DNA from 3 places in the Lysinibacillus sp. FSL L8-0126 genome. Region 3 is predicted to be linked to each of the others. Evidence: riboswitches for the same ligand, from Rfam matches in the RefSeq annotation. Region 3 holds a riboswitch; each other region holds the start of a gene.
The links. A riboswitch is a leader RNA that binds a small molecule or an ion and turns the genes downstream of it on or off. The one in region 3 is predicted to bind S-adenosylmethionine.

Region 1 (10,391 bases), 420 kb from region 3:
TAAATCGTGTATTTACACCAGAAGATTTCACTGACGAGCATAAGATGATTGCTAAAACAACAGAGGAATATGTAGCAAATGAAGTTTTACCAGTAGTTGAAAATTTAGAGCACCATGAATTTGAGCATTCAGTGCGTCTCCTAAAAAGTGCAGGCGAATTAGGTTTGCTTGGAGCAGATGTGCCAGAAGAATATGAAGGGCTTGGACTAGACAAAGTTTCTTCAGCTTTAATTGCTGAGAAAATGTCTGTTGCAGGTGGTTTTTCCATCACACATGGTGCACATGTTGGGATTGGTTCACTACCAATCGTTCTATTTGGTAATGAAGATCAAAAGAAAAAATATTTACCTAAGCTTGCTTCAGGTGAATTAATCGCAGCATATGCATTAACAGAGCCAGGTTCAGGTTCAGATGCTCTAGGGGCAAAAACGACTGCAAAATTAAATGAGGCAGGCACACATTATATTTTAAATGGTGAGAAGCAATGGATTACAAATGCAGGCTTTGCTGACGTATTTGTTGTTTATGCAAAAATTGATGGTGATAAATTCTCTGCCTTTATCGTAGAACGTGCCTACAATGGCGTTTCAGTAGGCCCAGAAGAGAAGAAAATGGGGATTAAATCATCGTCAACTCGTACATTAGTATTAGAAGATGCGGAAGTACCTGTAGAAAATCTATTAGGTGAAATTGGTCGTGGGCATGTCATTGCCTTCAATATTTTAAATATTGGTCGTTATAAGCTTGGTGTGGGCACAATTGGTGGCTCTAAACGTGCATTGGAGTTAGCTATCCAGTATACAAACCAACGTCAGCAATTTAAAACAAAGCTTTCTGATTTCAATCTAACAAAAGAGAAATTGTCAACAATGGCTTCTCAATTGTACGCGTCCGAATCATTAAACTATCGTACTGTTGGTCTATTTGAGGATCGTTTAAGCCAGTTAAGCCTTGAAGAGCAAAAGCAAGGAAAAGTAATTGCAGGTGCTATTGCTGAGTATGCAATTGAATGCTCTATTGCGAAAGTATTTGGGTCGGAAACATTAGATTATATTGCAGATGAAGCCGTACAATTACATGGCGGTTATGGCTTTATGGCTGAATATGAGGTAGAGCGTATTTACCGTGATTCTCGTATTAATCGAATTTTTGAAGGTACAAATGAAATTAACCGCATGATTGTCCCTGGCACATTTATGAAAAAGGCGCTAAAAGGCGAGCTTCCTTTATTACAAGTTGCTCAAAATTTACAGCAAGAGCTGCTAATGTTAATGCCAGAAGACATCGGTACAGAGCCACTAGCACAAGAAAAATATTTAGTGAAAAATGCTAAGAAGATTGCTGTATTAGCTGCAGGCTTAGCAGCACAACGCTTTGGTGCGAAGCTTGATCAGGAGCAAGAGGTATTAGTGAATATTGCCAATATCGCTAATCAATTATTTGCAATGGAGTCAGCTGTCTTACGTACAGAAAAGGCAATTGCTCGTGATGGCGCTGAAAAAGCACAGCAGAAATTGCTATACACGCAAATCTTCTGCCAAGAAGCATTCACAGAAATCGAAAAGGAAGCAAAAGACACAATTCTTGCTTCAGCAGATGGCGATGCAGCACGTATGACATTATCTGCACTTCGTAAATTAACACGCAATAATCCTTATAACTTAATTGCGAAGAAACGTGAAGCTTCTGTTAAACTAATCGAAGCTGAAAAATATATTGTTTAATAGCATACACTTTCACTTAGCTATCTGTAAGAGGATAGCTAGGTTTTTTTATGAGAGATGGATAGAAGCTTGAAACTGACGGATAGAACAGCTAGATTGACGTATAAAATAGAGAAAGTGATGAATAGAACAGCAAAACGGATGGTTAGGCTTACGAAAATGAGAGAAGTTCCACCATTCGAAACAATTATGATGGTATACTACAGAAAAAGACAGTAGAGGAGCATTTTAATGACGATTCAATTTATCCATTATCCGAAATGTACGACATGTAAAAAAGCACAAAAGTGGTTAAATGATCATGAGGTTTCCTATGAAGAGGTACACATTGTAGAGCAATCGCCAACAAAGGATGAAATAACAGCCATTTGGCATGCCAGTGGACTGCCTTTGAAGAAATTTTTTAATACATCGGGTATGAAATATCGTGAGCTTGGTTTAAAGGACAAGCTAGCGGAAATGACTGAAGATGAGCAGCTGGAGCTACTTGCTTCTGATGGGATGTTAATCAAACGTCCAATCGTAACGGATGGCCAAAAAGTAACGCTAGGGTTTAAAGAATCAGATTTTGAGCAAACTTGGAAATAGCCGTATTTAAACAGGATCGAACGACTCTTCTAACCGAGATAAAGTCACCGGCAGATGTCACAAATTTTTAACAGAGATGTATTTCAAGTAACTTGAAAAAATTGTGGACTGCAATTAAGCTGGCACGTAATTGAATCTTGTTTTTATAGGAGAAGTATGGCACACTGAAAGTGAATATATTACATATTTATGGAGGGGTTTTTTGCATGAGCACACCTAAAGACTTACGTTATTCTGAAGAACATGAATGGGTAAAAACAGAAGATGGAAAAGTACGTATTGGTATTACTCACTTCGCACAATCTGAATTAGGAGATATCGTTTTCGTTGAGCTTCCACAAGTTGGCGACGAAATCAAAACAGATGATCCATTCGGTAGCGTAGAATCAGTTAAAACTGTTTCTGAATTGTATGCACCAATCTCAGGTACTGTAGTTGAAGTAAATGCAGATTTAGAAGATAGCCCAGAATTCGTTAATGAATCACCATATGAAAAAGCATGGATGATCGTTGTGGAGCCTGCTGATGCATCAGAAGTTGAAAAACTAATGACAGCAGAGCAATACGAAGAAATGATCGCTGAATAAGACAAGCTATAATCGAAAAACGTCGGAAACTACCGGCGTTTTTTGTTATATAATGACTTATAAGTGGGTATGTCTAAATGGAGGTGGCGTAATGTTCGAGGGAAAATGCTTAATAGTAGAAGGACGCTCAGATAAGCTACAAATTGAGCCAATTTTAAATGAGAATGTTACAATACTATGTACGAATGGTACAATTGGTGTGCATCAATTAGAAGAGCTGCTCGATCCCTATGAGAGCTGTGAGCTATTTACTTTTTTTGATGCAGATACTTCAGGCGATAAGCTGCGTGCATTAATGGACAGACATTATCCAGAGGCAGAGCATTTACGTACAATGCCAACCTATAAGGAAGTAGAGACGACACCAAGAAAAGTGTTAGCGATGATATTACTGCGTGCACATTTTTCAATCCATAATGAATATATTTTGTAAGGTTGCGTGAGGAAATGGAAGAATGGTCAAAAGAGCAGTGGGAAACGGCTAAACAGTCGGGACAGAAAGCTGCATTTTATTTATATACACCGATGTGTGGAACGTGTGCAGTGGCATCTAAAATGATGGCCATTATTGAACAATTACTGCCACAGCTACCAATAGGTAAAGCGAATATAAATTTTTTAGAGCATGTTGCTGTTGAGCATCAAATTGAAAGTGTTCCGTGTTTACTTGTTAGTGATGGCGGAAAAGTGACAGATAAGATTTATGCTTTTCAATCCGTACCATTTTTATACGAATTGTTAAAAAAATCAATTGACTGAACTTTACTAGCGTGGTAAAGTATCAAATATATTACTAAAACATTAAATATATCGAACTCTTATAAAGAGTGGCGGAGGGAAGTGCCCTATGAAGCCCGGCAACCATCACAAAGTGAAAAGGTGCCAAATCACTCAAAGATTTTTCTTTGAAAGATGAGAGAACGGTTTAACGTTATTATACGTGACCCCTTCTACTTGTCTGTGAGTGAAGGGGTTTTCTATATGAGAAAAGGAGTATTCGCTATGATCCAGCTTCAAAATATTACGAAGAAGTACAAAACAGCAAATGGCGAATTAACGGCAGTCAAAGACGTCAACCTTACCATCAATAAAGGTGAAATTTTTGGCATTATCGGCTATAGTGGCGCTGGTAAGAGTACCATGATTCGTTTATTAAACGGTTTAGAGAAACCGACAACAGGAACAGTAACGGTGAACAGTCAAGAATTTTCATCGATTAAAGGGCAAAAGCTTAGAGCAGCTAGACAAAAGGTAAGTATGATTTTCCAACATTTCAATTTACTTTGGTCTAGAACAGTTGCCGAAAATATTGCATTTCCTCTAGAAATAGCAGGTGTTTCAAAGGCTCAACGTGAAGCACGAGTAAAGGAATTAATTGCACTTGTTGGTCTAGAGGGACGTGACAGGGCATATCCATCCCAGCTTTCTGGTGGACAAAAGCAGCGTGTAGGGATTGCCCGTGCATTAGCGAATAATCCAGAGGTTTTACTATGTGATGAGGCGACTTCCGCACTCGATCCTGAAACGACGGATGCCATTCTTGATTTACTCGTTGATATCAATGAACGTTTAGGCTTAACAATCGTTTTGATTACCCATGAAATGCATGTCATCCGCAAAATTTGTCATCGTGTAGCGGTCATGGAGGCAGGCGAAATAGTGGAACGTGGTGAGGTATTGCAAGTTTTCCAAGCACCACAAGCGGCTATTACTAAAAAATTCGTATCTCAGATTACGGATACAAAGGAAACACAGGATACGGTGGCACAAATCAAAACAAATTATCCAACTGGACAACTTGTCAAACTGATTTTTGTTGGTGAAAAGACCGAGCAGCCGGTTATCTCACATCTTGTGAAACAATTTGATGTAGAAGTAAGCATTGTTCATGGTAATATTTCGCAAACGAAAAACGGTGCATACGGTACACTGATTGTGCAAATTGATGGCTCGAAAACAAATGTGGCTGAAGCCCTTCGTTATTTAAATACAGTCGAAGTACAAACGGAGGTGATCGCAAATGCTAACTAATCTTTTTCCAAACGTAGACTGGGAAAATATGTGGCAAGCTATGTATGAAACATTGTACATGACGGCAATTTCTACAGTTGTCACATTTATTCTTGGGTTAGTCATTGGGATCGTTCTATTTTTAACAAGCCCTAATCAGCTATGGGCTAATAAAATGGTTAACTTTTTAACGGGTTCAATCGTTAATATTTTCCGCTCCATCCCATTTATCGTGTTAATTATTTTATTAATTCCATTTACGAAATTCTTACTTGGTACGATTCGGGGAGCAAATGCGGCATTACCTGCTCTAATTATTGGTGCAGCCCCGTTCTACGCTCGTATGGTATTGATTGCGTTACGTGAAATAGATAAAGGTGTCATTGAAGCAGCCCGTTCAATGGGGGCAAAAACATCCACAATTATTTGGAAAGTACTGATCCCTGAATCTTTACCAGCACTAATTTCAGGGATTACTGTAACGGCTGTTGCCCTCGTTGGTTATACTGCAATGGCAGGGATTATCGGTGCAGGTGGTCTTGGTAACTTAGCTTTCCTAGACGGCTTCCAACGAAACCGCCAAGATGTAACATTAATGGCAACTATTCTGATCTTAGTAGTTGTATTTATCATTCAATGGATTGGTGATCTCATAACGGTGAAGATCGATAAACGTTAGTAAGACTAAAAGAGGTTATTCCGGTTCTAACCGCTAACATATTTGAAACAAATAAAAGGGAGTGTCATAAATGAAAAAGTTATTAGCAGGATTATTTTTATCTATACTTGTACTAGCATTAGCAGCTTGTGGTACAGATAAAAAGGAAGATGCCAATTCAGCATCTGATCAAACAGATAGTAAAGACAATGTAACATTAAAAGTAGGTGCTTCTAATACACCACACGCAGTCATCCTAGATAAAGCAAAACCAATTTTAGCTAAAGAAGGCATCGACCTTGAAATTGAAACTTATACAGATTATGTTCTTCCAAACCAAGATCTAGATTCAAAAACACTTGATGCAAACTATTTCCAACATATTCCATACTTGGAGTTACAAATTAAAGATAATGGCTATGATTTCGTGAATGCTGGTGGCGTTCATATTGAACCAATCGGTATTTACTCAAAAAAATATAAAACTTTAGAAGATCTGCCTGAAGGCGCAACAATCTTACTTTCTAACTCAGTATCAGACCACGGTCGTATGCTATCATTACTGGAAGCTAAAGGCTTAATTAAATTAAAAGAAGGTATTGATAAAACGGCAGCAGAAATAAAGGATATTGAAGAAAATCCTAAAAACTTTAAATTTGATGCGAATACTGCACCAGAAATGCTTGTACAAATGTATGAAAATGATGAGGGCGATGCAGTACTTATCAACTCTAACTTTGCGATCGATAATGGTTTAAATCCAATCGAAGATGCTATTTCTCTTGAAGACAAAGAATCTCCGTATGTGAATATCATCGCAGTACGTGCAGGCGACGAAACAAGACCAGAAATTAAAAAATTATTAGAAGTATTAACTTCTAAAGAAATCCAAGACTTCATTTTAGAAGAATGGAAAGGTGCAGTAGTACCAGTACAATAATTCAAAGGGTAAGTGAGTGATCTAACTCACTTACTTTTTTATTAGCCCCCTCAAGTATCGCTTATTAATGGTACTTGAGGGGGTTATTTTTATTGCAATTATTAAAAAATGTTGATTTACCAATAATTAACATAATTTAGTGTTGATTTTTTTAGAGTTAGAAAGTAATTCTGAAATTATTTGTTAAATAGGATGAACATTATTGCACAAATATTATTAAATTACATAAAATGTAGGTGTTTATGAGTATATTTTATGATTGTTTAGAAATTGTTTAGTTATAATTAGTACTATATAAATGTTGATGAAGTTTTTTTGAGTTAAATTTATTTTTTTAATCTATTTTGACTAGAAAAATCATACGTAAGTATGTAGCGATGAAAGGAGTCTGTACAGTACGATGATGAGAAGTGACAAATTACTTTGCAGAATGCTTGCCATGAATAACTATGGTCAAACGAAGCTGTAACGAAAAGAACGATGACAATGGACTACTAGATTAGATAAAGGAGTAATTTTTTATGACAATTGAAACGACATCATTAAGCAAAGCTTTATCAAAAAAAATCCACACAAAAAAAGCTACAATTGGGGTTATTGGACTTGGCTATGTAGGGTTACCATTTGCAGTGGAAATGGTTCAAAGTGGGTTTCAGGTAATAGGCTTTGATAAAAACCAAGATAAAATCATGCAGTTACAAAATGGTCATAGTTATATCGCTGATCTACCTAAAGAAAATATACAGCAAATGATAAAGAGTAATCAATTTGAGCCAACGAATGATTTTTCTAAGCTTTCACAAGTGGATGTCGTTATGATTTGTGTGCCTACACCTACTACTGCAGAAGGAACTCCCGATATTTCATATATAAAAGAAGCAACACATACCATCGGACAATATATCAAGACGAATGGGTTAGTTATTCTTGAAAGCACAACGTATCCTGGGACAACAGAAGAAATTGTCCAGCCTATTTTAGAAAACTATGGTTTTGTGATTGGTCAAAATTTATTTTTAGCCTATTCACCAGAACGTGTGGATCCAGGAAATATCAACTTTTCCGTATCAAATACGCCTAAAGTGGTTGGTGGAATAACTGCAGCATGCTTAGAAGTATCAAAGATCTTTTATGAAACAGTCATTCATACCAATGTTTGTCCTGTTTCAAGCCCAAGAGTGGCTGAGATGGAGAAATTGCTGGAAAATACATTTCGTCAAATTAATATTGCCCTTGTCAACGAGTTAAGTCAGATTTGCTACAAAATGGATATCGATATTTGGGAAGTCATTCATGCAGCTTCTACAAAGCCATATGGTTTTATGCCATTTACACCTGGACCAGGAGTAGGAGGGCATTGTATTCCAGTCGATCCTAAATACTTATTGTGGGCAGGACAACAACACGGAATCTCAGCAACGCTAATTGAAGCGGCAGATAAAGTCAATGATTCCATGCCCCATTTTGTTGTGAACAGATTAGAAAACTACTTACGTCTACAAAGTAAAGAGCTGTGTAAGGCAAACATTGTTGTCATTGGCGTTACTTATAAGCCCAATATAAATGATTCACGTGAATCTCCAGCACTTCGTGTTATTCAACAACTACTAGAGAATCAGTGTCAGTTAAAGATTATCGATCCTTTTATTGAAACCTTTTCTGTAGAGCAAGCTCTTGTCAAGACGGACCTACTAACAGTAGAAATAATCCAACAGGCAGATGCAGTATTAATTTTAACGAATCATTCGGATATTGATTACTCTTTAATTGACCAACAGGCTTCTTTAATTTTTGATACACGAAATACCCATTTTCTGTTTAAAAATAAAAATTATTACAAATTATAAGGAGAATTCATGGGAAATGAAACAACTTAAACTATGTGGTCTGCTCATTCTACTGTTGTTAGCAGGCTGTCAATCTGCTCCTAAAGAAACGATTCACCCAGTTGATTCTACCATAGACGTCAAAAAATCTGATGGTACTATGAGTGACTTAATCAGTCATGCCAATATAGTTGTGCCAAAGGTTGCCTTAACATTTAATGGCTTCGCAGATAATGAAACGATGGAGTTACTACTGACAAAATTAGATGAATCGAATATGAAAGCAACCTTTTTTCTAGAGGGGATGCGTGTTGCTCAGGAGCCAGAGCTTGTTAAAGAAATATTAAAAAGGGGACATGAGGTGCAAAATGGTACATTGACATTTCCAGATGTATCAACTTTAGATTATGACCAAACGTATGAAGAAATCGTTTTAACCAATCAAATTTTTAAAGAGCATTTAGGTTATACACCACAATTTGTTCGCAGTCGCTCAGGTGATGTTACCGATAATATGCGCTTAGCAGCAGCAGCACTAAATATGAAGGCCGTTATTGGATTATCTATTAATCCACTTGATCGAAAAATGCAAAGTGCTCAGGAATTGATCGACTATATCGGCCAATATATTGATAGGGGCTCTATTATTCATCTCAACACATACATTAACCCTGCTATTATGGATGCCATTCCTTTATTAGCCCAATTAGCGAATGAACGGGAGTATACCTTTACTACTTTAAGTGATTTATTAGATGAGCGCTATTTAACAAAGTCTGTAGAAGAGATAGCTGGTTATGATGCTGTTAGCCCCAATTTAAATTATGAGCAGGTCAAGCCGAATTTATATTATCGGAAAGAGACGACTAAAAAGGAGATTGCGATTACTTTTGATGACTGGGCACATGAAAAAAGAGTAAAAGAAGTGTTGGATATTTTACGTAAATATGAAATCAAAAGCACCTTTTTCTTAATCGGTAGTGGCGTGGAGAAAAATCCACAATTAGCAAAGATGATTGTAGAGGAAGGTCATGAGGTAGCCAGTCATTCCTATTACCATCTAGATGTTACGAAAATGACACCCGAAGATTTACAGGATGATTTAGTAAAAGCACATAGGGCTTTGACCTATGCGCTACAAGAGCCACCTCTACTCTATTTTAGACCAGCACAAGGCATAATGGATGAGCGAACAGCCAAAATCATCACTGCTGCGGGCATTAAAACGATTGCTATGTATGATATAGCTTCTTTTGATTGGAATTTAGAGTATACAGCACAAGACATTTATGATCGAGTGATGTCTAGGGTCGGGCCAGGAAAGGTCATTGTCATGCACATTTTAGATGGAACTAATACGGTGGAAGCACTGCCACTCATCATTGAAAAGCTGCAACAAGATGGTTACAGCTTTAGTAAAATGTCGACTTGGATTGAAGAAGATTCAAATAGGGATGTGAATGAATGATGAAAACGAAAAAAGAGGTTTTAACCATACCACGCTCTGATCGTCGGATTTTATCAAATATTCCTGATCCCGAAAATGTACGGAGCCTTGTCAATCGGCGTGGCGCATCCTACCAGAAAGATGAAATTGATCCTGCCGATGTGAATGAAATTTATCGACTCCAACAACTAAGCTTACGCTATGAAACTCATTTTGAGGTGCAAATTAAACGAGCACGACGTCAAGTGAGTTCAGACAAATACTATGCGGAGGATATTTCAGTAACAGGTATCCTTGTTTACACGAATCAGCCCCATCATTTACTCATCGATGAAATTTTAACAATGAATTTTACAATACCAGGTGGAGCGATGCCTGAGGGCTATGAAGCTAAAGTAAAGTTAAAGGCTAAGGTTAAACGTTTTTTTACGAAAGAGGTAGATGGACAAATCCAGTATTACGTTGCCTGTGAATTTTTACAGCCTTTGAATGAATATATGACAAAAAAACGTTGGGGCATTTCTATTTTTATGGCCAGTTTATTTTTATTGGTTGTATCACTTATTGTCATGTTAATGCGAGCCGAAAGTGTGATTTACTTTAGGTTTAAT
Region 2 (10,391 bases), 550 kb from region 3:
TGAGGATATCGTACGCTGTGCAAAAGTATATATTACTGCTGCTGTTGATTTCCTATATCAAAAGTAAGAGATTAGCTACTCTCTTACTTTTGATAAAGTGATATCAGGTGCTGACGGCTGCTAAATCTGTCGCTTATTTCCCCCTTTAAGAGAAAGATTTGCAGCCGTTTGTACAGATAAATAGATCAAAAGGATGAGAGATATGCTAAAGACGTTAAATTTATCAATTGCGGTTTTAAAAATGTTTACAAAAGAAAAGCCCATATGGGGTGGAAGAGAGTTAGCAATGGCGATGAATATGAATCATACAAATTTATATCGCATTCTTGAAACCTTTGAAAATAATGGGTTTATTACAAAAGATCCTGTAACAAAAAAATACTCACTCGGTATTGCTTTATGGGAGATTGGTATGAATATGTATGATTCATTAAACATAGATCAGCTATGTATGCCGGTTCTTGAGAAATTAAAAGATGTCACAGGCGAAACAGCTATTTTTACTGTACTGAATGGACTGGAAGCGTTAACATTACTAAAAGCCGAACCTGTTAATAAGGTGAAATTTACTGTTTCAAGAGGAAGTAGATCCCCACTTTATGTAGGGGCATCCTATCGTTCGATGCTTGCTTTTCTAAATGAAGAGCAAATTGCCAAGGTGATTGACGAGCCTTTAACAGCCTATACGAATAATACGATGACAGATGCTAATGAAATACGAGCAGAGCTGGAAAAAATTCGTGCGTGTGGTTATGCACTCAGTAACAGTGAATATTCTGTTGATGTACTGGCACTTGCCATGCCCATATTCAATAGTGAAGATCAGGTCGTAGCCTCCATTACTGTTTCTGGACCAATCTATCGTTTTACGGAACAACGTGTTCCAGAAGTTTTAGAACCATTAAAAGAGGCGAGAAATGAAATAGAAGGAATTATTCGTAGATATCATTTGAATTTTAATTAAGGAGTTTTATTATGCAACATTTACATGATATTGCACTTACTATACTAAAAGGTAATCTAAATGTTCAATCATCTGAAACACTGTTAATCTTAACAGATATTCATAAGCAAGATATTGCGCAAATCTTTTATAAAGCTGGGCAATCTATTACAGCGAAGACAATGTTAATGGTAATGCCGCTATTAGATAAATCTGGACAGGAGCCAATCCAAGCTGTTTCGACGCTGATGACGAATGTCGATGTCACGCTTTGTATTACCTCGCACTCATTAACACATACAGCTGCTCGTAAAAACGCCTGTGAACAGGGTGGCCGAGTGGCGACAATGCCAGGTGTTACAATGGATATGCTAGAGCAAGGTGCGCTACATGCAGATGCACAGGAAATAGAAGATATGGTAGGAAAATATGTTCATTTACTTGATGCAGCAAAAAATATTCGCATTGACAAAGACGGGCATACATTAACGTTTAGTGTAGAAAATCGTTTGGGAATTCGTTCTACAGGTGTTATACGCCAAGCTGGAGAGCATGGAAATATCCCTTCTGGAGAATCTTATATTGCACCACTAGAAACATCTGCGAATGGAGAGATTTTAGTGGATGGTTCGATTGCTAATATAGGTGTTTTAAAGGAGCCATTATTATTAAAAATCACGAATGGTCGTTTAGAGGAGGCAATCGGTCCTGATGGTCCTCAATTACTTGCTTTACTTGGTGAAGGAAATGGTAGAATCATTGCAGAGTTTGGCATCGGAGCGAATAAAAGTGCCATCCTATGTGGTAATATACTAGAGGATGAGAAGGTGTATGGGACAATCCATATTGCATTTGGTAGTAATAAGCCATTCGGTGGAGCAAATATGGCTGATGTCCATATTGATTGCGTTGTGAAAAACCCCACTGTCTATTTCGATGGTCAGCAAGTCATCTAAGGAAAAGCGTGTCTTCATATGAAGCACGCTTTTTTGCTTTACCTCACTATAGTTTACAGTTGCTTGTCTTTGTAGGATTACACTATAGTTAACATAGATAAGCTAGAGGAAAGGAAACATTTTGCATCTAGCATTCCGTTAAACTAGGAACCAACAGTAGATCCTGTCCATAAAATAGGAGCAAAGAATAGGTATAGCTTCTATTGGTCATCAAGAAAGAACGTGAGGTTGAAAATATGCTAACATTTACAGATTTACATGGTCTACAAGTAGATTTGAGTTTTTCAAGAGGGGAATTTGAAGTCGAGCCAAAGCACGTCCTTGTTTTGTTAAAGCATGAAAATAAATGGCTATGTACTATTCATAAACGACGTGGTGTAGAGGTGCCAGGGGGCAAATTAGAGCAAGGTGAAACTTTAGAGGAGGCGGCTATTCGGGAAGTTTTCGAAGAGACGGGTGTCCGTGTGAAAAATCTCCAATGGTTCGCAGAATATGCCGTTCATGATGCCATTGTGTTTTGTAAATCTGTTTTTACTGCACAATTTTTAACGCAGGAGGACATTGAATTTGATTTAGAAACATCGGGTATGCTTTGGCTAACGGATGAAGAATTTGCTCATCATCCTAATTTAAGCTTTCATATGAAGGATGAGGGTATGAAGAAAATGCTGGAGGAGTTGAAAGACCGTGACATACAATGGTGAAATTGTGGAAAAACGTGCCTATCCCTCACCGAATCCAGCCATACGACTAACAGAAATAACCTATCTATCACAGGGCTTACGTATAAAAGGATTATTAGCAGAGCCAAAGGCAGAAGGTACATATGATGGTTTTTTATATTTAAGAGGGGGCATGCAAAGCATTGGGATGGTAAGACCTTCACGTATTGCCCAATTTGCTGCACAGGGCTTTATCGTTTTTGCCCCATACTATCGTGGAAATCGTGGTGGAGAAGGCCGTGATGAGTTTGCAGGAGCAGACCGTTATGATGCTGTTTATGCCGTAGATGTTCTCAAGCAATATTGTAATGACAATATACATGTTTTTGGTTTTTCTCGTGGGGGAATTATGGCTCTTTGGACAGCCATTTTAAGAAAGGATATTACCTCGGTCGTCACATGGGCAGGTGTTTCGGACGCAACAGCCACTTATTGGGAACGTACGGATATGCGCAGAATGATGAAGCGTGTAATTGGCGGAACACCGAATCGTGTACCAGAAGCATATGATGCGCGAACCCCACTTTTCGAGATAGAGCAGATCACTGCGCCTGTATTAATCATACATGGCTATCGTGATGAAAATGTAGATATCGAACATGCCAGACAACTAGCCTTTTTTTTAGAAGATGCGAATAAATCATACGAAACCTGGTATGATCCAGACCATGCACATCAATACCCACCAGCAAAAAATCGTGAAACCGTCCGTGCCCTTTGTGAATGGATGAAACAGCAATAAATAAATGATGAAAAAAAATACCCCCTTCCTTAGAATAGCTATCCACTTCAGGCAAGATAGCTATGCTAAGGAGTAGGGGGCAATAAAGGGGTGATGATTATTTCATGTTACTTTCTAAAAATTGTTGTATGGTAGCCCAGTAAAGCGCGCTTGCAACACTTTCTGCGCCACCATGCCCAGCTCCCTCAACAATCAACTTTTGCTTTGGTACATTTGCCGCTTCATATACTTCATTCAACATGGTAGATGGAACGAACGTATCGTTGTCTCCATGAATAAACAACATGGGTGTCTTCGATTTTGCCACTTGTTCAACTGCACTCGCTTCACCTAATGTATAGCCTGCTTTTAGTTTCGTCACTACAGAAGAGAAATGCATGATTGGAAATGCAGGTAAGTGAAAGATTGCTTTCAACTGATAGGAAAATTCATCCCATACTGAAGAATAGCCACAATCCTCAATGATTGCTTTAACGTTTGTTGGTAAATTCTCTCCTGAAGCCATCATGACAGTGGCTCCACCCATCGAAACACCATAAAGAACAATTTCAGCGCTCTCATTTAAGCTGACAATGTGATTGACCCATGAAACAACATCAAAACGATCATGCCAGCCCATGCCAATATAATCTCCTTCACTTTTACCATGGCCTCTCGCATCTGGAATAAGTACATGATAGCCCATATCATAAAAATGTTTAGCATACTTTGTCATTTGTGCGCCTTCGCTTGAATAGCCATGAAAGATGATAGCCCATTTGTCAGTGGGGTGATCATTTTGGATAGAGTAAGCATGGAGCTTTAGCGAATCATAGGATTGAAGCGAAGCATCTTCATATTGCTTATGAAACCATTGCTCAGTTGTTTCTTTCTCTTTAGCTTCCTGAGGATTGACAGCTATTACATTATGAGGTGCATCTAGCACTGCTGTTTTATCAGTGTCAGGATTTAATGCCAGATTATAAAAGTAATTTCCTGCAAAAAAACCAGCGCCAACAAATAAAGCTAACAACATTATAAGAATAGAAAATAGTATTTTATATTTTTTTGTCATATGTATCTCCCTAATACTAGCTACCTTCAAGGTAAAGAAAAAGAGAACGAATGAATTCGTTCCCTTTGATTCTTGTGTCTAGTCGTTATTTTAATGGGCCACCAAGTGTAGTAATGGCATCAGAAACGTTTGAGAATTTCTTGAAGTTTTCGTTGAATAAGCCTGCAAGTTCAGCAGCTTTCGCATCATATGCAGCTTTATCTGCCCATGCTTCACGAGGATTTAACACTTCTGACGGTACACCTTCAACTGCTGTTGGAATGTGTAAACCGAAGACAGCATCTTGTGTCGTTTCAACATTTGTTAATTTTCCGTCGATTGCTGCACGTACCATTGTGCGTGTGTAAGACAGCTTCATACGGCTACCTGTACCATATTCGCCACCAGTCCAACCAGTGTTCACTAGGAATACTTGTGCACCATGCTCGTCAATTTTTTGACCTAACATTTCTGCGTACACTGTTGCTGGAAGTGGAAGGAATGGAGAACCGAAGCAAGTAGAGAATACTGGTTCTGGCTCTGTTACACCGCGTTCAGTTCCAGCAAGCTTAGAAGTGAAACCGCTTAGGAAGTGATACATTGCTTGCTCTTTTGTTAATTTACTGATTGGAGGTAATACGCCAAACGCATCAGCTGTTAGGAAGATGATTGTTTTTGGATGACCTGCAACAGAAGGATCAACAATATTTTCGATGTATTGGATTGGATAAGCTACACGTGTATTTTCTGTTAATGAACCATCATCATAGTCACAAATACGAGTTTCTGGATCAACAGCTACGTTTTCTAAAACAGAACCGAAGCGGATTGCATTGTAGATTTCTGGTTCTTTCTCAGCAGAAAGGTTGATTGTTTTTGCATAGCAGCCACCCTCAATGTTGAATACACCATTATCAGACCAGCCGTGTTCATCGTCACCAATTAGCTTACGATCTGGATCAGCGGATAATGTCGTTTTACCAGTACCAGATAGACCGAAGAATAATGCCACATCGCCAGCTTCACCAACGTTTGCTGAACAGTGCATTGAAAGGATACCTTGCTGTGGTAATAAGTAGTTCATGATACCAAAAATAGATTTTTTCATTTCACCAGCATATTCAGTACCACCGATTAAGATCATTTTCTTTTCAAGTGATACTATGATGAAAGTTTCAGAAGCAGTACCATCAACTGCAGGGTCTGCTTTAAAGTTAGGAGCAGAGATGACAGTGAAGTCTGCAACATGAGAAGCTAATTCTTCTTCAGTTGGACGGATAAATAATTGATGAGCAAAAAGGTTGTGCCAAGCGTATTCATTAATTACTTGGATGCTTAATTGTGAATCTTTGTCAGCACCTGCGAAGCCTTTAAATACGAATAACTCGTCACGTTCTTTTAAATATTTTATTACTTTTACATATAAGTTATCGAACACTTCAGAAGAAATCGGTTGGTTGACTTTACCCCAGTCAATTTGATCTTTTGTGCTTTCTTCTTCTACCGTATATTTATCTTTAGGTGAACGACCAGTGTATTTGCCAGTTTCTGCACGAACTGCGCCATCTACTGTTAACATTGCTTCACCACGAGATGTAGCTTTTTCTGCTAATTGTGGTACTGAAAGTTGAACATTAATGTTACCGCCGTTTAATAATTCCTTCAGTTCGTTTGCAATTTCTACTGAATTCATCGATTAAATACCATCCTTTTTTATAGTATTCCCTTGATTTAGAGGGATTTTTTCTTAATTTCAAAAATAGTATAACACAATTGCTTAAATAATCTATACTAATTAAGAAATTATTTTAGAGTTTTTATCACTTTTCAATAAACTGACAAAAAATAATGTTTTTCGAGTAGAATCCGATCAATCCTACTGTAATTAGGCGCAAAAATTGAGCCACACATATGTTACCACAAGTAGCTAGGTATGTTGTAGGGATTAATTTGCTTCTATTTACATCATCATCCAAGTATGAAAAGTTTTTGTGTAATCAGTTCCTTCCTTTCTATACAGTAATACATAAGAAAATATTTGACAACGTTCAACCTTTTCAGTAACATGAAAATGAACGGATACTCTTATCCCGAGCTGGTGGAGGGTCAGGCCCTGTGAAACCCGGCAACCTGCATGTTTTATTTCACAGCATGCGTTGGTGCCAACCTGATGCAAGGGAACATCCCTTGAACGATAAGAGTGAAAGGTTACGAAGTCATTATTCCTTTCCTCATGTGCAGTAACGTGAGTAAAGGATTTTTTTATTGCTAAAAAAGAATGTAAAGGTAAGTATATGTAGTTCTTTCCTTATTATAATGACAGATCTTTCGAAATCCTCGTGTTAAAAGCAGCAGTAACGGCTTGAGAGTTCAATCCTTAGGAGCGGACTTGACATGGGTAATGAGTACCGTATTCATACACAACTACTTTTTGTAAGAGTAATAGGAGGAAAACCAAATGACAAACCGTCGACTGTTTACATCAGAGAGTGTAACAGAAGGACATCCAGATAAGATTTGTGATCAAATCTCGGATGCCATTTTAGATGCTATTTTAGCAGAAGATCCAAATGCACGTGTAGCGTGTGAAACAACTGTCACAACAGGATTAGTATTAGTAGCAGGAGAAATAACTACTTCTACTTACGTTGATATTAAAGGTATCGTTCGTGATACTGTAGCAGAAATTGGCTATACACGTGGTAAATATGGCTTTGATGCTGAAAATCTAGCGGTGCTTGTAGCTATTGGCGAACAATCGCCTGATATTGCACAAGGTGTTGACCAAGCTTTAGAGGCTCGTGAAGGCTCTATGACAGATGCTGATATTGAAGCAATTGGTGCTGGTGACCAAGGTCTAATGTTTGGTTATGCATGTAATGAAACACCTGAACTAATGCCATTGCCAATCAGCTTAGCACATAAATTAGCACGCCGATTAACAGAAGTTCGTAAATCAGGTGAATTAGCGTATTTACGTCCTGATGGAAAAACACAAGTAACGATTGAATATGATGACAATAATGTACCTGTGCGAGTGGATACAATTGTTATTTCAACACAACATGATGAAGAAGCAACACTTGAACAAATTCAAGCTGATCTGAAAGAATTTGTTATTGCACCCGTTGTGCCAAGTGAATTATTAGATGCAAACACGAAATACTTTATTAACCCGACTGGCCGTTTTGTTATCGGTGGACCTAAAGGGGACGCTGGTTTAACAGGACGTAAAATCATTGTTGATACATACGGTGGTTATGCACGTCACGGTGGTGGCGCATTCTCTGGTAAGGATGCAACAAAGGTAGACCGTTCAGCGGCTTATGCGGCACGTTATGTAGCAAAAAACATTGTAGCAGCTGGCTTGGCAGAACGCGCTGAGGTACAACTTGCCTATGCGATTGGTGTGGCTCAACCAGTTTCCATTGCGGTTGACACATTTGGTACAGGTAAAGTGAAAGAAAGCGCAATCGTAGAGTGGGTACGTGAGCTATTTGATTTACGTCCAGCAGGTATTATTAAAATGCTAGATTTACGTCGTCCGATTTATAAACAAACGGCAGCTTATGGTCATTTTGGTCGTACAGATTTAAATGTACCATGGGAACAAATCGATAAAGCAGATGCTCTACGAGAAAAGGCACATCTATAAACTATTGAGCTAAAGTAATGAAGACATTAGAAAATTATTCTAATGTATTAAAAAGGAAAGGGGCAATATTGTCCCCTTTGTTTTACAAAAAATCCCTCGCTACGATCCGTGAACATTTTGGTTACACGGAAATGCGAGGTATTTTTTTCGTTAATATTGAATTTTTGTGTATATTGTTTACTTCTGAAGGGATTTATAATATTGTCCTTTTTCTGCATATTCGCGCACGATACGTTCCATATCCTCTTTATCTTCTGCATTTAATTCACGGACTACTTTTGCCGGACGACCTAATGCTAAACTATTCGGAGGAATGACTTTACCAGGAGGTACTAGGCTTCCTGCCCCAATAAATGCACCCTCTCCAATCTCTGCCCCGTCTAATATAATGGAGCCCATACCAATTAAAGCATTTTTGCGAATTGTACAGCTATGTAAAGTGACTTGGTGTCCAACTGTTACCTCATCTTCAATAATTAGCGGAAATTTTGGGCTTTGATGTAAGCAACAAAGATCTTGGATACTGACACGTTTCCCAATAATGGTTGGGGAAACATCACCACGAATGACCGTATTAAACCAAATGGTTGTTTCAGCACCAATTGTTACGTCGCCCGTAACAGTTGCGTAATCAGCAATGAAGACAGATGGATCGATCTTTGGCATTTTATCTTTAAATGGATAAATCATGAAAATCGCCTCAATTCTTTCTATAATGTAGTATTATCGTATCAAATACGCAACTTTATGGAAATATAAAATTAAAATGAGCTATTTATTTCGATATAATCAATGTGTAATTATTTTTTAGGAGGACTATGTGAATGTGGAAATGGGAAGCTGAAGGACAAGCAAAGGCTGTGATTGCTATAGTTCATGGTGCATATGAAAATCACCGATGGTATGCATGGCTGATAGAGAAATTAAGATTGGAAGGCTTCCACATAGTCATGGGAGATTTACCTAATCATGGCGTGAATGCAAGGTTTGCTCGTGTCCATGATGAGGACTTCAAATTGTACAATAAATATACAAGAAATCTGATTGAGAATGCTTTTTCATATAATTTACCAACTTTTGTAATAGGACATGGGCTTGGAGCAACGTTAGTTCTTCACACAATGCAAAAGAAGCAATATGAATGTGCAGGGATTATTTTGACATCACCGTGGCTGCAATTAAAGCTTTTACCAGGTAAATTATCAAATGCTTTAACGAGTCTAAGTGCATTGACTGCAAATGTTAAAATGACTCACAATATTTCATATGAGAACCTTACACGCAATGTTGAAGGTAGGGACGAAATGAAAGATGAGGTACCATTCATGTCAGTCGTTTCAGTGAAATGGTATCGAGAGCTTCAGCAGATGATGAAAAATTTAGTGATGCTTCCAAAAGGTGAATTTCCGAATATGCCTATGCTCATTATGACAGCTGAGAAAGATAAAATTACGGAAACACGACAAACTCGAAATTGGCTCCATCAACAAGAGTTTACAGAGTTTCAATTTAAAGAATGGGCAAATTGCTATCACAATTTATTTCACGAAGTAGAACGAGAAGAGATTTTTATGTATATTCGTGATTTTATTAATAATGCTCTTCGAAGAATCGGTTATATCATTAAATAGGTTTTATCCCTTCCATTTACTAGAAGACTTACTTAAATATTGTTACTTAAATATAATGTTGTAATTTTCAGAAAAGTGTAATACTATAATGACTTAAAGTATGGTATTTTCAAATTGGAGGGGTATAATGGAGGTAATCGTTGGTAAGTTGAATGGCATTTTATGGGGTCCGTGGTTTATTTATGGTATTTTATTGATTGGACTTTTTTTCTCAATCATCACAAGATTTCTACAAGTTAGACACATTAAAGACATGTTTGTTTTAATGTTTAAAGGGGAGAAATCGGAAAAGGGGATTTCATCTTTCCAAGCAATGTCGATTGCATTATCAGGCCGTGTAGGTACTGGTAATATTGCTGGTACTGCAACTGCAATTGGGATGGGGGGACCTGGTGCTGTCTTTTGGATGTGGGCAATCGCTTTCATTGGTGCGGCTACCGCATATGTAGAGTCAACATTAGCACAAATCTATAAAGAAGAAAAAGATACGGAATATCGTGGTGGACCAGCCTTTTACATAGAAAAGGGAATGGGTCAAAAATGGTTTGCAGTTATTTTTGCTGTAGCTGCGTTGATTGCAATGCTAATTTTAATGCCAGGTGTGCAGTCTAACGCCATTGCAGGAGCTGTTGAAAACGCTTTTGGTCTGGATACATGGATTACAGGACTGATTATTGTAGTGTTGTTAGGTGCTATTATTATTGGGGGA
Region 3 (10,391 bases):
CTCCTTCAAAAACAAACTCCATTTCTGCTGCCTTTAGTATTTGAGAAATACGCATTAGCTCATCCTCAAATTTTGCCGTCCGCATGTCTGACACCAATTCACGAACCTCTTTTAAGGCAATGCTTGCCGTCTGGCGTATATCCTTAATCTCAATCAAAGCCTGCTGTGGATCACGTTCAATCAACCTAGAAGCTAGATCACTTTTTAAGCCAATCATGGACAATTTTTGCCCCAAAGTATCATGCAAATCACGAGCAATTCGTTGTCGTTCCTCAAAAACAATTAACTCGGCAATACGTTCATTAGCTGTTTCTAACTGCCCCTCTAAGTTTTCACGTTTATTTTTGGAATAAATCGTTAATGGTAAAAGAACAACAGCTAGAATGGTTAGCACAACAAAAGGTAGCTGCGATAAAAATAAGTGAAGCTCCACAAAGAAGCCGACACCGGTAGATATAACTGTAAACCCAATATGTAGACCGTACATAATATAAAAGCCGACAGGTCTTCGTATGTTGCCAATAAAAAATGCTGTGAAAATAGATAGATACACATAGCCATATAAGATGGTCATGACAATATTGATGGCCATTTCAAAGCTGATCCACATATAAACTAAACCGCTTTTCGAATTCATGGAAAATCGATAGAAAATAAAATAAAGCATTAAAAACGTAATGCCAATCGAGATTTCGATATAAGATGATTTCCTAAAAATGAAGAAAAACGGTAGGAAACAAAAAATAATCCATAAATATACACTGAGCATTGGACTATTCGGAATAATACTATGCCATTTCCTCAACATAATCTCACGCTCTTTCCTACTTTTCCCTTATTATAACAAGAAAATTTAATTTATGCCTGCACATGCTTTAGACAAAACCCATCCTTTTACATAAAACAGCCATCTCGTTTGCAGAGATGGCTGTTTTCAACTAAGCGGCAATACTGCCTCTTGCTTTGCGTTTGATGATTTCATTTACTTCTTTAAACGATACAAATTTGCCTTGATCTTCATCATATAACTTGTAACGTAATGATTCTAAACTTGTACGTAACGTAATCGTTGTTGCCATGTGTAAAGGCGGCGTTTCATTATGTGCTTTTTCAAGATTATAGTTAGGTACTCGAGGAGCTAAGTGATGGACATGGTGGAAACCAATATTCCCTGTAACCCATTGTAAAATCTTTGGCAATTTATAATACGAGCTACCTTCCACTGCGGCTTTAACATAATCCCATTCTGATTCATGTTCAAAATAAGAATCTTCATATGTGTGCTGAATATAAAACAGCCAAATTCCTAAAGAACCAGCAATAAATAAGGTTACGCCTTGGACTAATAAAAATGCTTGCCAGCCCATGAAGAAAATTAAAGCAGCACAAATTCCGACCATAACGATATTCGTTAAAATTGTGTTCAAGCGTTCTTTCTTTCTTGCATCCTTACGATTAAAACGATTTAAGATAAGCACCATATATAATGGTCCTAACCCAAACATAACGAATGGGTTACGATAAAAGCGATACCATAATCGTTGTCCCTTTGAAGCTTGCATATATTCTTCCACTGTCATCATATCAATATCACCAATACCACGCTTGTCTAGGTTTGAGCTTGTTGCATGGTGAATTGTATGTTCACGTTTCCATTTTTCATATGGGAATGATGTTAGCACTCCAGTAAAAAATCCAACCCAGTCGTTTGCCTTTTTACTTTTGAAAAATGATCCGTGTGTGCAATCGTGAAAAATAATAAAAGTTCGTACGACAAACCCCGCTGAAATGGCACTTAAGCCAACTGTTAGCCAAGGTGAAACATCTACTAATAAGTAACCAGCCACCCACAATGCAATTAACGGTACAAGTGTATTTATCATTTGAAAAACACTTTTACCCGTATTAGATTTAGCAAATGGCGCTACATCTTGGCGTAACTTTTTTGTTTTTTCTTTAATAGTTGCCATCCTTTACTCCCTCGTTTCTTTTTTTCTTATGACCTCATCATAAAACAAGAGTACAAGTCAGTAACAGACGCAAACATCATAAAAAGGATATGACATTTGTCATATCCTTTTTATGATGTTGGTCCATTCAAATGCAACTGATAGAACACAAGGTCTAGCCATTGTTCAAATTTATAGCCTGCATTTTTAATTGTACCTGCATATTCAAAACCTAATTTTTCATGTACTTTAATGCTAGCAATGTTTTCTCCATCAATGCCAGCAACGAGTGTTTTGACACCCCGCTCCTCTGCAATCGCTATAAGCTTATGCATGAGCTTCGTTGCAATTCCCTTTTGATAATGCTCATTATGCACGTAGACGGAATGCTCCATTGTATATTGATAACCAGGGTAAGGACGGAATTGACTATAAGTAGCAAAGCCAGCAACAATCCCATTTTCCACAAATACAAGCAGTGGATTGCCGAATGCTTGCTGCTCCTTATACCATCGCATTTTTTCATCTAAAGTTTGTATATCATATCGGTAGACAGCCTTACTTGTTAAAATAATATCATTATAGATGTCTAAAACCTCAGGTATATCTTTTTCTTCCATGAATCGAATCATCCTGCTCACTTCCTTAATGAAATTGTCCTCACACTCTTCAATGATTCAATGGAATGGATATAGATAGTCAATTCATTGACTATCTATATCCTCCTATTTTACGCCTTAAACATTGAAGTAGCGAGCATCGGGATGAGCAAAAACAATCGCTGAAACAGATGCTTCAGGCTCCATCATAAAACCTTCTGTAAGGTGAACGCCAATATCCTCAGGCTTTAATAAGCCGAATAGTTTTTCCTGATCCTCCAAGTTAGGGCACGCAGGATAACCGAAAGAAAAACGTTGCCCTTGATATTTAGCTGCAAAACGATCTCTCATTGTAAAATCAGTGGCATCTGGGAAGCCCCATTGGTCACGTATTTCTTGATGCATACGTTCAGCAAAGCCCTCTGCTAATTCTAGTGCAGTCGATTGCAGTGCATGGCTTTCAAGGAATTTGCCAGAATCTTTTAACTGACGAGCTGTTGCCATAACCCCTTGCCCTGCTGTTACCACCATGAGCGCAATATAATCCATTTCTCCACTCTCTACCGTTTTTAAGAAATCGGCAAGACATAAAAATGGTTCTACTTGCTGGCGCGGGAAAGTAAAACGTTCAATTTCTGTTTTACTATCGGCAGGATCATAAACAACGACATCATCCCCATCCGCTTGAGCAGGGAAAAATTGATATAAACCTGAAGGCTTTAATAAATCACTTTTTAAATAATCATCTACTAAATCCTTTAGCTCTGTTGCTCGTGAATCACCGGCATCTAGCAATTGCTGAACCTGCCCTTTCAAGCCTAAATGATGTCCCAGCAATGTACGCATATTGACATATGGATATAAATGCGATACTGCATAGTCTTTCTTCACATGACGACGTAAATCAGCTGGTAAAAATACTGACGCTCCCTTTACAGTACGTACTGGCTTTATTGTTATCTCTTTAGCTGGACGTGCAGCTCTTTTTACATCTGCCTCTAGACGTTTTTGACGAGATTCCTGGATTTCAGCTAAGAAATTCGCACGCGTTTCCTTACCCATTAATAGATTTGCTTGCTCTAATCCCTGCATAGCATCCTTTGAATAAATAACTGGACCGTTGTATTCATCTGCAATTTTTGTTTCTGTAAAGCGTCGAGAAAGTGCAGCTCCACCAACTAAAATCGGTACATCAATGCCAGCCTCTTTGAAATCCTGAGCAGTAATGACCATCTGTTGCGCTGATTTTACCAGTAAGCCTGATAGCCCGATAAAATCTGGTTTTTCCTTGCGAATCGCTTCAATCAATTGTGCTGGTGTTACTTTAATGCCTAAATCGACAACCTTATAGCCATTATTACTTAAAATAATATCAACAAGGTTTTTCCCAATATCGTGCACATCTCCTTTAACGGTAGCCAAAACCATTTTCCCTTTTCCAGCACTCTCTTCATCCTTTTCCATGAATTGCTCTAAATGGGCAACAGCAGCCTTCATCACGCCTGCTGATTGTAAAACCTCCGCTACAATGAGTTGGTTATCATTAAACAATCGACCTACCTCAGCCATACCAGCCATTAAAGGACCATTAATAATATCAAGTGGCGCCTCAAAGATTTCGCGTGCAGCATCTAAATCCTCAATCAGCCCTTCTTTTGTACCTTCTAAAATATAATAAGCTAAACGACCTTCAACCGTTTTTGGTATATCCGCTTCGGTCTTTTCTTTCTTTTTATCACGATAAAAGTCTGTGAATACTGCTAATGTTTCATCATTCGTATTAAACAGTAAGTCATTTGCAAGTTTAATTTCTGCCTCTGGAATGGATGCATAACGCTCTAGTTTCTCTGTATTGACAATGGCATAATCTAAGCCGGCCTGTGTACAATGATAAAGATACACAGCATTCAGTACTTCACGGCCAACTGGTGGTAAGCCAAATGAAATATTACTTACACCCAGTACAGTTAATGTCTGTGGCATCTTTTCTTTAATTAGTCGAATTCCTTCAATTGTTTCTAGAGCCGATCCAATATACTGCTCATCACCAGTCCCTACAGGGAACATCAACGGGTCGAAAATGATATCCTCCGGTGCAAGTCCCCATTTTTCAGTTAATAATTTATAGGAACGTTCGGCAATTTCAAGCTTGCGATGACGATCAACAGCCATTCCTATTTCATCAATGGTTCCAACTACCAATGAGGCTCCATACTTCTTTACGAGTGGCATTACTGCATCAAATCGTTCTTCACCATCTTCTAGATTTATAGAGTTAATGATGGCTTTTCCTTGAGAAAATTTTAATGCTTCCTCAATGACCTTTTCATCTGTCGAGTCGATTACAAGAGGAACCTTAACCTTTTTCACAACCTCCTGCATAAAACCACGCATATCAGCTAATTCATCACGATCAGGGTTGGCTAAACAAATATCAATAACATGTGCACCATTTTTTACTTGCGCACGTGCAATTTCTGCAGCTTCTTCAAACTTCCCATCAATGATTAAATTCTTAAATTTACGAGAGCCTATAACATTCGTTCTTTCACCAATAAATAATGGACGCATAGAATCGTCATACAATAATGGTTCGATTCCTGATACCGCATGACCATGTGTTTTCTCTGGTATTTGGCGTGGTTTTTCATCTTTTAAAACCTCACGGATAGCTGTGATATGAGCTGGAGTCGTCCCACAACATCCACCTACAATATTAAGCCAGCCCTTTTCTGCAAAGCCTTTTAATTTTTGTGATAAAGATTCTGGTGATTCATGATAGCAACCTTCTTCATCCGGCAAGCCTGCATTCGGATAACAGCTAATATAGCCTGTGGAAAGCTCTGCTAATGAACGAATATGATCCGTCATAAACTCTGGTCCAGTCGCACAGTTTAAGCCAACGGATAGTGGTTTAATATGTTCAATAGAAATATAAAAAGCATCAATCGTTTGCCCTGCGAGTGTTGTACCCATCGGTTCAATTGTTCCTGAAATCATGACGGGTAGTTCTTTGCCAGTTGCCGCGAAAGCACGTGCTACACCTAGAGTACCTGCTTTTACGTTTAACATATCCTGACTAGTTTCTAGTAAAAGGACGTCTGCTCCTGCCTCAATTAACGCCTTCGCCTGTACATAAAAGTTTTCCTCTAGCTCATCAAATGTAATACCGCCAGTTACGGATAATGTTTTTGTTGTTGGACCCATTGCGCCAGCAACAAAGCGTGGCCAATCTGATGTTGAAAAGTTATCCACTGCTTGACGAGCAATTTCGACGGCACGTTTATTAATTTCTTCCGCTTTTGCGCCAAGATCATATTCATTTAACACAAGAGGTGTCCCGCCAAAAGTATTCGTACAAATAATATCTGCGCCTGCCTCTAAATATTTATGGTGAATTTCCTTAATTACATCAGGTCTAGTAAGCACAAGATTTTCATTACAGCCATCAAGCTCCTCCCCGCCAAAATCCTCAGCGGATAAGTTTTCGTTTTGTAGCATTGTTCCCATTGCGCCATCAAGAATTAAAATACGTTTCTCTAGTTGCTTTTCAATCAAGTGCTTAGCCATGTATACTTACCCCTTTTTTCTGTTCATCCAATTGCTCAATATATTTCATCAACTCTAATGTCACATCATAACGTAAAAATGGAGTGATAAGGTAAATGCCATTGAAATACTGTGCAGCCACCTCAACTAATTCCTTCGCAATGGCAATCCCCTCAAATGTTGCACGTTCTTTATCTTCACCACAGGCCTTCATTCTTGTTAAGGCATCTTCAGATAATTTTATGCCTGGCACCTCATGATGTAAGAATTCAGCACTTTTATAACTTGTAACGGGCATAATACCAATATAAATAGGTGCTTGCAAATGCTTGGTTGCCTCATAAATTTCCACAATTTTTTCCTTCGTATATACTGGCTGTGAAATAAAGTAGTCTGCTCCATACTCAATTTTCTTCTCTAAGCGTGCCACAGCACGATCTAATACACGGACATTTGGATTAAATGCAGCAGCTACTGAAAAATTTGCTTTTTTACGAAGTGGTTTACCTGAGAAGGAAATGCCTTGATTTAACTGCTTAATTAATTGGATCAGCTCCATTGATGAGACATCATAAACACTTGTGGCACCTGGGAAGTCCCCAACTTTTGTTGGATCACCAGTAACAGCTAACACATCATGAATTCCTAATGCATTTAACCCCATTAAATGTGATTGTAGACCGATTAAATTACGATCTCGGCATGTAATATGTGTTAGAGGACGTACACCATTAGTACTCTTCAACAATGCACCCATAGCAATATTGCTAATACGTGGAGAAGCCAGAGAATTGTCTGCCATCATGACGACATCTGCTCCTGCATCATACAATTGTTTTGCCCCTTCCAAAAAACCATCAATTTCTAGATGTCTAGGTGTATCTAGCTCTACAATGACAGAGCGTTCGCGCTTTACTTTTTCATGAAGAGGTTCATACTTCGTTGGCTCTGCTTCACGAACAATTTGAATCTTCTCCGGTTTGGCATACTTTTCATGAACTGGTGATAACTCTTCTAAATACTTCTTCGCTGCTGCTATATGCTTCGGTGTCGTACCACAACAGCCTCCAATTAAGCGTACCCCTTGATCACGTAATTCCACAGCCGCTCGACCAAAATATTCAGCTTCTGACTCATAAACGACACGACCATCTTCTAAGTCAAGGAGTGAAGCATTCGGATAAGCCGACATAAATGCCTTATCAGGAAGTTCTACACCTTCAAACGCCTGAATGGTATGGTGTGGACCTAAACGACAATTGACACCCACAATATCCGCACCAAGTTTTTCTAGCTCATGCAGGGCGTTATTTAAAGACATACCGTTTTGTAAAACACCAGGTTCGTGCATGGAAACTTGCGCAATAATCGGTAATTTTGTCTTTGTCCGTAGCATCTTTAAGGTAGCTGTTAATTCTTCAAAATCATAATAGGTTTCGAGTAAAAGGCCGTCTGGATTCCCAGCAAGTAAAACACTCGCTTGCTCCTCAATAGTTGCTAAGATTTCATCTAACGTTGCATCACTTTTACGAATACCACGAATACCACCAATTGTCCCTAAGACAAACTGACCTCCATCTGCCGCAGCTCGCTTTGCGATTGTAATCGCTGCTTCATTAAATTGTTGGACACGCGATTCTAATCCATAGCGAGCTAATTTAATGGCATTTGCACCATACGTATTCGTTTGGATGATATCAGCACCAGCTGCAATATATTCTCTATGAATCTTTTCAATTAACTCAGGTTTCTGTACATTCATTTCCTCATGACAATACTCCAAACCATAGCCATAAAGTACTGTGCCTATTGCGCCATCTGCCGTCAATACATGCGTTTTTAACCTTTCAAGCAATCTCATTAAACTAGCCTCTCTTCCTATATCTCTGTATAATAAAAAGCCTTCTTTTATAAAAAAAAGAAGGCTTTAATGACTCATCATTGTTTTTTCCTTCTCATCTTCGACTCAATGGTCTTCTGGATTTAGCACCTGACAAAAAAGTTGGTTGCTGAAGCTTCAATGGGCCAGTCCCTCTGCTTCTCTTGATAAGAATGTAGTATGAATTTTTTAAATAATTAAAAGAATCATATCGTTTACTGACGAATGAGTCAAGACTATTTCACATAACAAAGATATTTTTCACTTAAAAGCTTAGAAATTGGCTAGTTCCTTTGCAAGCTCCTCACCGATTTTCTTCCCATTTTGAATACAAGCACCAATCCCTACCCCAAAGTATGAACAACCTGCGATGGATAGATTAGGATAGTTTTCTTGTAATTCTTGAACTAAACCTTGTAATGCTTCACGGTGAGCTAGATCATATTTTGGCATTTGATCAATCCATTTTGTGACATTAATAACTGTTGGCTGTTCCTCTATTCCTAGGCTCTTGCGCACATCCTCTAAAGCAACCGCTGCTAATTCTTCGTCAGACATGGCATGGAGTTGCTCATATGCTGGATTGATGCTTTTATAAAAGAGTCGCACAAGTAATTTATGATCTCTTGATGTATGCCTCCATTTACGACTTGTCCAAGTTGCAGCATTACATGTAACGTCAGAATTATGTGAGACAATATAGCCCGTTCCATCTGCTGGCAATCTAGAGTCTGGTACATCAAAACCTAAATAGATCGTAATTGCTGAAGCTGTCGTAAATTGGTCAAAATAACTGTTTAATGATTCATCCTGTAGTAGGCCTTGAACAGCCTCATTCGGCAGTGCTAAAACGACATAATCTGTCTCGATGCTTTCACCATTAGCTAAGGCAATTGAATAGTGGTTTTCTTGCTTTTGAACATTGACAGTTGCGACACCCTTGATGATCTCTACATCGGTTAATGTTTGTTCGAGACGATCAATTAGAGAAGATAAACCGTTTTTGAACGATATAAACTTTTTATTGGCTGCTTTAGCAAATTGCTCACGATTCGCATCAAAGCCTTTTATGATACTTCCATACTCGTTCTTATAGTCAATCAAGTACGGTAAAGTAGAGGCAATCGAAAGCTGGTGTAAATCACCTGAATAAACACCTGCAAGAACGGGTGCAATTTGATTTTTTACAAGCTCTTCCCCTAAATAATAAGTTAAAAACTCTCCAATTGAACTTTCCTTTGTGAAGTCTTTGTTTGGTAAAGTCAAATCTTTTAATGCATCTTGTTTACCTTGCTCTGTAATCAATGTGCTTTGCTCCAAGGATGCCAAACTCATTGGTATTCCAAAAGTAGAATCTGCCGGAATGGCATGTAATTCATTATTCGTATAAATATAGGAAATACCTGTTTCGTTGTAAACTAGATTCTCCTCAAAATCAAGCTCCTGTACAAGCTCCATAACACCTTTATGACGAGCTACAATCGAGTCAGCACCTGTTTCCATAATAAAACCTTGCTCATGTGTTGAATATAATTTGCCCCCTAAATATGTATTTTTTTCTACAAGCACTAGACGCACATCTACATTATTTTCCTTCACTTGACGTTGTAAATAATGCATTGTGCATAATCCTGTAATACCGCCACCTAATACAACAACTGTTTTCATAGTAACCGCCCCTATTTTTAGTTCTTCCTACAGTATAAACTTATTTTCATTGAAAATTACGTTAAACCCTTTACAAATTTAGCAAAAATAGAGCTACCTCATCTGTGAGATAGCTCTAGCTTAATCATATGGAATTTCCATTTCAAGGTTTACAAAAAATACACATATTTATAGGTACTATAGTGTTTAATATGTCTAAAAAATACGGAAACATAAACGTTAATTTAGTAGTCTATCCTTTTAGATTTTGGGAAAAGCTCGCTAAGTTTTCTGCTGAATTCGTTACTTCTGTAAATGATGTCCCTAACTCGTTTAATATCCCGACGATTGCTTGTATTTTCGTTGCCATACAGTCGTTTTGATCCTTTGCTTCTGTCATGGCTCCCAATATGCTTGTAAATTGACCTTCAGTTTGTAACATGTTTTCCTCACCTGACGCCACTTCATCTTGAATATTTGCCAGAGAATGCTCTAATTTCTCTGTCCGTTCACTCGTTTTTTTCAATAACAATGCCACCGAAGTAACCGAATCCTTCGTTTGAATAGATAATTTACGCACCTCATCAGCCACTACACTAAAGCCTTTGCCCGCTTCTCCAGCACGCGCCGCTTCAATTGCAGCATTCAATGCCAACAGATTGGTTTGATTAGCAATATTAGTAACCACATTCATGATTGTCTCCATTTCCCTAGACATATCCGATAATTGTTCAATATTTTCTTCTATATCATGAAGTGAATGAATAA

Region 1: another riboswitch for S-adenosylmethionine. It lies ahead of MHI34_RS12240 (methionine ABC transporter ATP-binding protein); the one in region 3 lies ahead of MHI34_RS10195 (bifunctional homocysteine S-methyltransferase/methylenetetrahydrofolate reductase).
Region 2: another riboswitch for S-adenosylmethionine. It lies ahead of metK (methionine adenosyltransferase); the one in region 3 lies ahead of MHI34_RS10195 (bifunctional homocysteine S-methyltransferase/methylenetetrahydrofolate reductase).

What each region holds. Positions count from the first base shown of each region.
Region 1 is NZ_CP152028.1:2,503,844-2,514,234, forward strand. It holds gene MHI34_RS12215 (acyl-CoA dehydrogenase family protein) at 1-1,724, shown strand, start outside; gene MHI34_RS12220 (arsenate reductase family protein) at 1,956-2,312, shown strand; gene gcvH (glycine cleavage system protein GcvH) at 2,519-2,899, shown strand; gene MHI34_RS12230 (TOPRIM domain-containing protein) at 2,991-3,332, shown strand; gene MHI34_RS12235 (thioredoxin family protein) at 3,347-3,658, shown strand; SAM riboswitch class I at 3,715-3,818, shown strand; gene MHI34_RS12240 (methionine ABC transporter ATP-binding protein) at 3,902-4,930, shown strand; gene MHI34_RS12245 (methionine ABC transporter permease) at 4,920-5,588, shown strand; gene MHI34_RS12250 (MetQ/NlpA family ABC transporter substrate-binding protein) at 5,659-6,507, shown strand; gene MHI34_RS12255 (nucleotide sugar dehydrogenase) at 7,029-8,354, shown strand; gene MHI34_RS12260 (polysaccharide deacetylase family protein) at 8,371-9,801, shown strand; gene MHI34_RS12265 (glycosyltransferase) at 9,798-10,391, shown strand, end outside.
Region 2 is NZ_CP152028.1:2,634,056-2,644,446, forward strand. It holds gene MHI34_RS13035 (ArgE/DapE family deacylase) at 1-67, shown strand, start outside; gene MHI34_RS13040 (IclR family transcriptional regulator) at 203-964, shown strand; gene MHI34_RS13045 (aminopeptidase) at 976-1,899, shown strand; gene MHI34_RS13050 (NUDIX domain-containing protein) at 2,136-2,603, shown strand; gene MHI34_RS13055 (prolyl oligopeptidase family serine peptidase) at 2,587-3,363, shown strand; gene MHI34_RS13060 (alpha/beta hydrolase) at 3,461-4,417, opposite strand; gene pckA (phosphoenolpyruvate carboxykinase (ATP)) at 4,503-6,089, opposite strand; SAM riboswitch class I at 6,479-6,597, shown strand; gene metK (methionine adenosyltransferase) at 6,855-8,051, shown strand; gene MHI34_RS13075 (gamma carbonic anhydrase family protein) at 8,229-8,741, opposite strand; gene MHI34_RS13080 (alpha/beta hydrolase) at 8,876-9,682, shown strand; gene MHI34_RS13085 (alanine/glycine:cation symporter family protein) at 9,810-10,391, shown strand, end outside.
Region 3 is NZ_CP152028.1:2,088,514-2,098,904, reverse strand. It holds gene MHI34_RS10215 (sensor histidine kinase) at 1-667, opposite strand, end outside; gene MHI34_RS10210 (fatty acid desaturase) at 939-1,970, opposite strand; gene MHI34_RS10205 (N-acetyltransferase family protein) at 2,081-2,581, opposite strand; gene metH (methionine synthase) at 2,687-6,118, opposite strand; gene MHI34_RS10195 (bifunctional homocysteine S-methyltransferase/methylenetetrahydrofolate reductase) at 6,111-7,958, opposite strand; SAM riboswitch class I at 8,050-8,150, opposite strand; gene MHI34_RS10190 (protoporphyrinogen oxidase) at 8,250-9,644, opposite strand; gene MHI34_RS10185 (globin-coupled sensor protein) at 9,877-10,391, opposite strand, start outside.